One region of the Allorhizobium sp. nf9_anc genome, then DNA from elsewhere that is predicted to be linked to it. Evidence: predicted binding sites of a transcription regulator. Region 1 holds the regulator's gene; the other holds the start of a gene.

Region 1 (5,030 bases):
CAAGGCGCGCAGCATTTCCACCGGGATCGGACGGATGCCGCCCTCACCCTGAACGGGCTCAACGAGGATTGCAGCCGTCGCATCGCTGATGGCTGCCTTGACTGCTTCCAGATCGCCGAAGGGCACCTGGTCGAAACCGGGGGCCTTCGGGCCGAAGCCTTCGAGATACTTTTCCTGACCACCGGCGGCGATCGTCGCGATGGTGCGGCCGTGGAAGGCGCCTTCCATCGTGATGATGTGGAACTTCTCAGGATGCCCCTTGGCAAAGTGATAGCGGCGCGCCGTCTTGATCGCGCATTCCAGCGCTTCCGCACCCGAATTGGTGAAGAAGACGCGATCGGCAAAGGTGACGTCCGTCAGGCGCTTGGCCAGAACTTCCTGGCCCGGCACTTCATAGAGGTTCGACAGATGCCAGACCTTGTCGGCCTGATCCTTCAGCGCGCCGACGACATGCGGATGGCCGTGACCGACAGAAGTTACTGCCACACCGGCTGCAAAATCGAGATATCGCTCGCCACTCTCCGTTACAAGCCAGACGCCCTCGCCTCGCTCGAAACGCAGCGGCGCCCGATTGTAGGTCTGGTAGAGCGGCGTAGCTTCGGCCATGGCTGTCACAATCCTTCTCGACGATCCGTCCGGGGACGGCGGGACGCCTCAGAGGTCCCGGAAAAATTAAAAATGCCGCCTCGCGGCGGCGGGGGCACTATCCGCATTCGCCCCTGCGATGTCAACGTTTTCTGCAGGAATCGCAGGAGTAGGCACGGATTCGGCCGACACGCGCAGCACGAGCGTCGGGGAAGATTCCACCTGTTGCATACTTGACTCACTCGGGAAGCAAGTTGGGGAAAACCGCGAAATCGATTCCAGATGATTCCTGCGACTCTTGTCACGGAGTCAGCCGACCTCTAGGTTAAATTTCATTAATAGATTGCATGCGGCGGAAGTGCTCACCGACAGTATCGAGGCGGCTTTGTTTCGGATTCGTTCGAAGCAACGGTGACGGATTCTGCCATCACAGACGCGAGCGGCGGAGAGAATTGGCATGACGACTATGCAATGGACTGATGATCGGGTCGAGAGACTGAAGCGGCTGTGGGCTGAAGGCCTCAGCGCGAGCCAGATTGCAGCACAACTCGGTGGCGTAAGCCGCAATGCCGTTATCGGCAAGGTGCACCGCCTTAACCTTCCCGGCCGCGCAAAGGCTGGCGGCAGCTCGTCTGCGGCCCGTCCGGCAAAGCGCCCGGCACAGACCCAGCGTCCGGCCACTTTCCAGAACCGTCCGGCGGCTAACACGACCACTCGCACGGTAACCCGCGCTGCCGGCGCAACCATGCTGAAGGAAGAGGTCGAAGTCGAAGCCTACGAGGAAGTCGAAGTTCGTCGTTCCCTCAACGTGGTTGTCCCGATCTCGCGTCGTCTGGCGCTGACGGAACTGACCGAGCGCACGTGCAAGTGGCCGATCGGCGATCCGATGAAGGACGACTTCCACTTCTGCGGCTGCGAAATCGCCGATAGCGCGCCTTATTGCACCTATCACGCGAAGCTCGCCTATCAGCCGGTCAGCGAACGCCGCAAGGCCGCCCGCTGATCCATCGGCAAGATCAAGACATGCAACGGGTCCTTCGGGGCCCGTTTTCTTTTTGGGCTCTTGCCTGAAACGAAAAGGGCCGCAGCGGATGATCCGTGCAGCCCCTCAATCGAAATAATTGGCTTACTCAGGCTTCCATGGAATAACCCGCGCCGCGCACGGTGCGGATGACATCCTGCATGTTGGAGAAGTTCAGCGCCTTGCGCAGGCGCCCGACATGCACGTCAACGGTGCGTTCGTCTACATAGATGTCGTGACCCCAGACACCGTCCAGCAGTTGGGAGCGCGAGAAGACGCGGCCCGGCGATGCCATCAGGAATTCCAGCAGCCGGAACTCGGTCGGCCCAAGGCGAACCTCGCGGCTCTTGCGATGCACGCGGTGCGTCTCGCGGTCGAGCTCGATATCGCCGCAGCGCAGGACGCTGGAGAGAACCTCGGGTTTGGCGCGGCGGAGCATGGCCTTGACGCGGGCCATCAGCTCCGGCGTCGAGAAGGGCTTGACGACATAGTCGTCGGCACCCGTTGCCAGGCCACGTACCCGCTCACTTTCCTCGCCACGAGCCGTCAGCATGATGATCGGCAGGCGCTCGGTCTCGGGGCGGACCCGAAGCCTGCGGCAGAGTTCGATGCCGGACACGCCGGGCAGCATCCAGTCGAGGATCAGAAGGTCCGGAACCCGCTCCTGCAAGCGGATTTCAGCCTCGTCACCCCTGAGGATCGTCTCGACTTCATAGCCCTCGGCTTCAAGATTGTAGCGAAGGAGGACCGAGAGGGCCTCCTCGTCTTCCACCACGGCGATTTTCGGCTGCATCAGGCATTAACCCCGCTGGACAACGTCACTCGGTGAGCGCGCCGACGGAAGAGGTCAGGTCTTCCTTCGGACGTTCACCTTCCGGCTGCGCACCGGTCGTCATATAGTAGATCGTCTCGGCGATGTTGGTCGCGTGGTCGCCGATGCGCTCGATGTTCTTGGCGCAGAAGAGAAGATGGGTGCAGCTGGTGATGTTGCGCGGATCTTCCATCATGTAGGTCAGCAGCTCGCGGAATAGCGAGGTGTAGATGGCATCGATCTCCTCGTCGCGGTCACGGATCGACTTGGCCTTTTCGGCCGAGCGCGTCGTGTAGACGTCGAGGACTTCCTTGAGCTGGGCCAGCGCCAGATCCGAGAGATGCTCGAGACCGCGGGCGAGCTTGCGCGGCACACCGGTCGCCTGGACGGCGACGACGCGCTTGGAGTTGCTCTTGCCGAGATCGCCGACGCGCTCGAGGTCGGCGGCGATGCGAAGAGCGCCGATGATCTCGCGCAGGTCGGAGGCAACCGGCTGACGCTTGGCGATGGTGATCACCGCCTTGTCGCCAATCTCGCGCTCCATGGCGTCCATCAGGACGTCATCGGAGATCACCTTCTGGGCAAGCGCCGCATCGGAATTCACCAGAGAACGTACGCTTTCGGCGACCATCTGTTCTGCCAGACCGCCCATTTCGGAGATGCGGCGCATCAGGAACTTCAGTTCCTCGTCGAAGGCCGAGTAGATGTGAGAGGAGCCCATTTGAAACGTCCTTGAAATTGAGTTCAACCGTGGATGACGTCGAGGCTCAGCCGAAGCGGCCCATGATGTAATCCTGGGTGCGCTGGTCATCCGGATTGGTGAACATCTTGTCGGTGTCGTTCTCTTCGACCAGTTCGCCGAGGTGGAACATCGCCGTGCGCTGGGAAACGCGTGCGGCCTGCTGCATCGAGTGCGTCACGATGACGATCGTGAAGTTTTCGCGCAGTTCGTGGATCAGTTCCTCGACCTTGGCGGTCGCGATCGGGTCGAGCGCAGAGCAAGGTTCGTCCATGAGGATGACTTCGGGGCTGACGGCCACGGCGCGTGCGATGCACAGACGCTGCTGCTGACCACCGGAGAGGCCGGTACCAGCCGAGTCCAGACGATCCTTGACCTCGTTCCAGAGACCGGCCTTCTGCAGGGCGGTCGCAACGATCTCGTCCAGGTCGGACTTGTTGCGGGCGAGACCGTGGATGCGGGGACCGTAGGCAACGTTCTCGTAGATCGACTTCGGGAACGGGTTCGGCTTCTGGAACACCATGCCGACCTTGGCGCGCAGCTGCACCGGATCGACCTTGGCGTCGTAGATGTTTTCCGCGTCGATCATGATGTTGCCTTCGACGCGGCAGCTCGCGATCGTATCGTTCATGCGGTTGATGCAGCGCAGGAAGGTCGACTTGCCGCAGCCCGACGGGCCGATGAAGGCCGTGACGGAACGGGGGCGGATGTCGATGTTGACATCCTTCAGGGCGTGCTTGTCACCGTAGAAGACCTGCACATTGCGGGCGGTGATCTTGGTTTCAGTCATAGGTGGCGCTTTCGTCGTGGTCATCTTAGTCGCGAGATTGTTCATCATGATACAGCTCCTTACCAGCGACGCTCGAAACGGCGACGAAGAATGATTGCGATCAGGTTCATCAGGATCAGGAACACCAGGAGGACGATGATGGCACCGGAGGCGCGCTCCACGAAGGCCGGGTCGCCACGCTGTGTCCAGTTATAAACCTGGACCGGCAGAGCTGAAGCCGGCTGGAAGAAGCCGTCCGGCGGACCTGCCGGGTATTCGCGTACGAAGGCGACCATGCCGATCAGCAGCAGGGGCGCCGTTTCACCGAGCGCGCGGGCGAGACCGATGATCGCACCCGTCAGGATGCCCGGCATGGCGAGCGGCAGGACGTGGTGGAAGATCGACTGCATCTTGGAGGCGCCGACGCCGAGGGCCGCATCGCGGATCGACGGAGGCACGGCCTTGAGTGCCGAACGGGTGGCAATGATGATCGTGGGCAGTGTCATCAGCGTCAGGACGAGACCGCCGACGATCGGCGCCGACTGCGGCAGGCCGACGAAGTTGATCAGCACGGCGAGGCCAAGGATACCGAAGACGATCGAGGGAACGGCCGCGAGATTGGCGATATTGACCTCGATCAGGTCAGTGAACCAGTTCTGCGGTGCAAACTCCTCGAGATAGATCGAGGTGGCGACACCGAGCGGCAACGCCAGCACCAGGACGATCAGCATCATGTAAGCCGAGCCGATGACCGCAATGCCGAGGCCTGCCGCCTCCGGACGCGTGTCGGATGCGTCGGGCGCGGTGAAGAAGCCCCAGTTGAATTTCGTCACCAGAATGCCGGCTTCCTTCAGCTGGTCTGCGAGGACGAGCTGTTCCGGCGAGACATTGCGATCGAGAGCAGCGCTCTCCATCGTCACGCGACCCTTGTAGTAACCATCGATACGGCCACCAGCGAGAAAGTCGAATGGATAGGTCTGGCCGATGACAGAGGGATCGGCGAGGACGAAGCGGCGAAGATCGGCGGCCGCTTCCTTCGAAATGAGCTCTGCTGCAGCCTTGGGCGTGAGACCGTCGGCAACAAGTCCCTTGTCTTCAAGAGCCT
Region 2 (5,030 bases), 1.9 Mb from region 1:
GCTGAGTTCCGTAGGCTCAAGGACGCGGACACGCTTGTCGGGGACGTCGGGAACGTCACGCAGGAACTTGTAGGCGACCAGTTCCGCCAGATAACCCGTCGCCGTGTTGCGGCTTGCAGCCCCCAGGCGCATTACCGTTTCCACGAAACGTGTGGCCGTCAGGCCCGACAGCGGGTCGTCCGGCGTGCGGCGCAAGGCGAGCGCGAACACCGACTGCGTCATCAGCCACTTGCGGTGGGATGCCTTCAGGCGGGACATGCGCGGGGTTCGCATGTGAATGCCAATGAGATGCTGGGCGATCTGCCTTTCGATCGCCGGGTAGAGCGGATGTGCAACTATTTCAGCGCGCGACATGAGCGGCATGGCAAAAGCTCGGCGTTAAACTTTGAATGCAATCAGAGTGTTCGACCGCTCGTGCAGCCAGGCAAGAACAGTGGTCGCTAATACTGTCAAGCAGGCCGGTTTGGTGAACAAAAAAAGTCTATGACTGAAATCGGGGGGCGCTGCAATAGCGCCCCCCGTTCAAAATGTCTTTATGGATAACTGTGATCCGAAGTAACGATGCGTTCAACTGCTCGGTTGCAGTCGATCGGACTGCTCGGGGAAGAAACGATCAAGTCCGTAGCCTTCGCCGAACATCACATCGTGCTGCAGAAGACGGTAATCGCGGATCAATGGGTCGATGCGGCCCGACAGAGCCCAGTCGGCCTGCGCCTTGTTGTTACGGCCGATCAGTTGATGCCGGTCGATGACCGAGTAACGTTCGGCGACGCGGCCGAGCATGCCGGTATAGTATGGGTGGCGATAGCCGGCCATACGGACGATATAGTAGGGCAGCTGCGAGGGGCTGACCGAGCCGATGTCCTTCTGAACGCCGCGCTTGGACGACCAGATGACGAGCGGAGTCTCGTGCTCGCGCTTCATGGTGGCGACCGAGGCCTTGCGGGTGGCGACGACGTTCGCCATGTAGCCGCTCTCCGTATAGACCTCGTTCAGCGGTGGCAGGTGGTCGCCGAAGAGCACGATGATCGTTTCGCGGCGGCGCTTCTTCGCCCAGTCCATGAGAACCTTCAGGCTCTGGTCCGCTTCCTTCACACCCTGCGCATAGGTCGCAAGCGCGCTGGTGTTGCCGTCAGAGAGGGTCGGAGCGTCCACCTCGATGGTGTTCTTGGCATAGCGGTTATGCTCGTAGGGCCCGTGACCCTGCAGGGTGACAGCGAAGAAGAAGAAGGGTTCGCTGGTGTTGTCGGCTTCCCGGATGATGTGGCGCGTCAGGGCCTCGTCCGAGGCGAAGATCCCACGCTTGTCCATCACAGGCATGTTCTCTTCGGACTGGAACTGACGGAAGCCCAGAGACTGGTAGACGTTGTTGCGGTTCCAGAACCAGCCCTGGAAAGGGTGGAAGGCCTTGCTCACATAGCCCTTCGATTCAAAGAAGGTGGCGAGAGAAGGCACGGGACGGCGGATATATTGCTGATAGGGAATGCTGCCATAGGGCAGGAAGGCATTGGAAAAGCCGGTCAGCGCTTCGAATTCGACATTAGCCGTCATGCCGCCGAACTCCGGCGAGAAGACCTGGCCGGACTGCGAGGCGCGGATGGTCGGCATCGGATCGGTCGAGTAGCGGACGCTGCTCATCTTGGTCGGATCCCACAGCGACTCGCTCATGACGACGATCACGTCGGCCTGACGGCCCGAGAAGAAGGACGCTGGCAGAAGGTCGGTCTGCATGTCGGTGATGGCGACGTGATTGTAGCCGGCGGGGGCGCTGACGCTCGCCATCGGCACGTTGAAGGCAAAAGCCATCAGGAAGCCGTTGTGGCGATAGTTTTCCTTCTGGTCCCACATCATCGGCACGATGTTGAGGCGATCCCGGAAGGCGGAAAAGGCCATCGGGTCCATCAGGGAGATGAAACCGGCGAGCAGCGGGAAGGCGAGGGCAAGGCGAACGCCCCGGCCTGTCAAGTTCAGCCGCGGGAAGACCTTACGGCTCTTCCAGATGAGCGTGACGAATGCGGCAACGAAAACGAGGCTTCCGATGGCAAGGGCAATCGCTTTGACCGGTTCAGCCGCAACGATGGCTGGCAGCAGCTGCATGATCTGACGACCGAAGAGAAGGTCGCTCGGAAAAAGCGGGTCCGACAGGAAGAGCTGCTTCTGTCCCGAGAAGAAGGCGGGCAGCAGAGCCAGCGGCGCAACGAAGAGCGTGGACTGGTAAGCCTTGCCGATAATGGCGTCTGCAAAGCAGAGGACCAGGAACATGATGCCCACGGCCACAAGCCCGGGCCGGCTCGACGATGTCAGGTACTCGACGACATCGACCATCGTGCCGCGTGCGAGCACTTCGCTCAGTACGACGATGACGGCTGCGATCAGCGCCGTGTTGACCCACTGAATGACCAGCTGCAACGTCCAGGACGTGCCGAGCTCGCGTTCGCGCGTCGCACCAAAGGCATTAAAAATGGTCGCGACGAGCGATTTCGGGCTGGTCTGTGCCACGTCGAACTCCGGGTCAGGGACAGGTGTCGTAAAATCTTCGCACAGATGTCACACAAGTGTCATGAATGCTACATGAACCGTAGCGCAGAAGCCTTTGTTCCCACACTTTCAGGGGGATTGGTTAGCGGCGGCGGACATTGCTGATCACAGGGTCGACAAGCAACGTTGCGATCGGTCACGCGAGCGGCTAAATCGATGTCATGAGCGAAGCAAAGAAGATCTCCGACGTCCTGCGTATCGCGGTGGCACAGTTCAATCCTGTTGTCGGCGACGTCGCCGGCAATCTGGCCAAGGCGCGTGCTGCGCGCGCCGATGCGGCCGGGCAGGGGGCAGACCTCCTGTTGCTGACGGAGCTCTTCATTTCAGGCTATCCGCCGGAAGATCTGGTATTGAAACCCGCCTTTCTGAGCGCCTGTCTCCAGGCTGTTGAGGCGCTTGCCGCCGACACGGCCGATGGTGGCCCGGGCGTGATCGTCGGCTTTCCCCGCCAGGGCGAGAAGGGACGGCACAATTCCGTCGCCATTCTCGACGGCGGGAAGATCCTTGCCTTCCGCGACAAGCTCGATCTGCCGAACTATGGCGAGTTCGACGAGAAACGCGTCTTTACCGAAGGCGAGATGCCGGGACCGGTGAATTTTCGCGGTGTGCGCATCGGGGTGCCGATCTGCGAGGAGATCTGGAACGATCTCGGCGTCTGCGAGACGCTGGCCGAGACCGGCGCCGAAATTCTGCTGGTACCGAATGGCTCGCCCTACTACCGCGGCAAGGTCGATGTCCGCCATCAGGTGGCGCTGCGTCAGGTGATCGAGACAGGCCTGCCGCTGGTGTTCGCCAACCAGCTCGGCGGCCAGGACGAACTCGTCTTCGACGGCGCAAGCTTTGCCTTCAACGGCGACAAGTCGCTCGCCTTCCAGATGAGCCAGTTCGAGGAGACGCTGTCGGTCACGACCTGGAAGCGCACGGATGATGGCTGGCGCTGCGACCAGGGTCCGATGTCGCGTATTCCGGAGAAGGAAGAGGCCGACTACCGCGCCTGCGTGCTGGGCTTCCGCGACTACGTTAACAAGAACGGTTTCAAGAGCGTCGTGCTCGGCCTGTCCGGTGGCATCGATTCTGCCATTTGTGCTGCGATCGCCGTCGATGCGCTCGGCGAGGAGCGGGTGCGCACGATCATGCTGCCCTATCGCTATACCTCGCAGGAGAGCTTCGCCGACGCGGAAGCCTGCGCCAAGGCGCTCGGCTGCCATTATGACATCGTGCCGATCCAGGAGCCGGTTGAGGGCTTCCTGTCGTCGCTGTCGGAAATGTTCGAGGGCACCGAGAGCGGCATCACGGAAGAAAATCTGCAGAGCCGTACACGAGGGACAATCCTGATGGCGGTCTCCAACAAGTTCGGTTCGATGGTCGTCACCACTGGCAACAAATCGGAGATGTCGGTGGGCTACGCCACGCTCTATGGCGACATGAATGGCGGCTTCAACCCGATCAAGGACCTCTACAAGATGCAGGTCTATGCGCTGTCGGCCTGGCGCAACGAGAATGTCCCCCCAGGCGCGCTTGGACCATCCGGCGAAGTCATTCCCGCAAACATTCTGTCCAAGGCGCCGTCTGCCGAGCTTCGGCCGAACCAGACCGACCAGGATTCGCTGCCGCCTTATCCGGTTCTCGACGATATCCTCGAATGCCTCGTCGAAAAGGAAATGGGCGTGGACGAGATCGTTGCGCGTGGCCATGACATTGCGACGGTGCACCGGGTGGAGCACCTGCTTTATCTTGCCGAATACAAGCGCCGCCAATCGGCGCCGGGCGTGAAGATCACCAAGAAGAACTTCGGACGCGATCGCCGCTATCCGATCACGAACCGTTTCCGGGATCGCTGAGCGTGTCGATAGAGGACCACGATGCCCGGGCTGCTTTGCCTGATTTCACGGCGGAGGAGCGCAGCTATATCTTTGCTGTCGGAGCGCATGACAATCAGGATAGCGGGCTGTACCGGACGCTCTCAGGCGCCGCCTACTTCCTGCCCTCGATTGCGATTGGCTGCTACGGCCTGTGGGATGGAAGCTTCAAGATGCTGGGCATCGGGTTCCTCACGCTGAACGTCAGCCTGATCTGGGGTTTCTACACCGAATGGCGCAGTGCTCATCTTGAGCGGACTGGCCGGGCGATCTTCGCCAAACTGCGCCAGGCGATGGAAAATCGCTCACGTGCAGACTGATTATTCCAAGGAGACCACTATGCGCAGTTCGGTCGAGATCTACGATATGACGACCCGTGAATGCGAGGTCGTCTGGCAGACGGAGGACCTCGTCGAGGCGCCCAACTGGTCGCGTGACGGCGAGTTTCTCGTCATCAATGGCGACGGCCTGCTCTATGCATTGCCGCTCGATGAGGATGATCCGGAGCCGGAACTGATCGACACCAGCTTCGCCGTCCGGCTGAACAACGACCACGGCATTTCGCCTGACGGTGCCTCGATCGTCTTTTCCGACCATACGCTCTACGGCAAGTCCTGCATCTACATGCTGGGT

The links. Region 1 encodes PhoB, which activates phosphate uptake and scavenging genes when phosphate is short. Its sites were predicted from a motif close to TGTCATNNANCTGTCAT; they were not measured.
Region 2: a site for PhoB is predicted at 2,546-2,562, ahead of AC02Y0_RS06860 (LTA synthase family protein). Genes of this name have one in related genera too.

Annotation. Positions count from the first base shown of each region.
Region 1 covers NZ_CM150481.1:3,358,748-3,363,777, forward strand. Annotated here, with positions in the region: gene AC02Y0_RS16370 (acetylornithine transaminase) at 1-606, opposite strand, end outside; gene AC02Y0_RS16375 (GcrA family cell cycle regulator) at 1,052-1,588, shown strand; gene phoB (phosphate regulon transcriptional regulator PhoB) at 1,716-2,399, opposite strand; gene phoU (phosphate signaling complex protein PhoU) at 2,425-3,138, opposite strand; gene pstB (phosphate ABC transporter ATP-binding protein PstB) at 3,185-3,970, opposite strand; gene pstA (phosphate ABC transporter permease PstA) at 4,006-5,030, opposite strand, start outside.
Region 2 covers NZ_CM150481.1:1,449,441-1,454,470, forward strand. Annotated here, with positions in the region: gene AC02Y0_RS06855 (hypothetical protein) at 1-363, opposite strand, end outside; gene AC02Y0_RS06860 (LTA synthase family protein) at 568-2,499, opposite strand; gene AC02Y0_RS06865 (NAD+ synthase) at 2,700-4,379, shown strand; gene AC02Y0_RS06870 (hypothetical protein) at 4,382-4,717, shown strand; gene AC02Y0_RS06875 (TolB family protein) at 4,737-5,030, shown strand, end outside.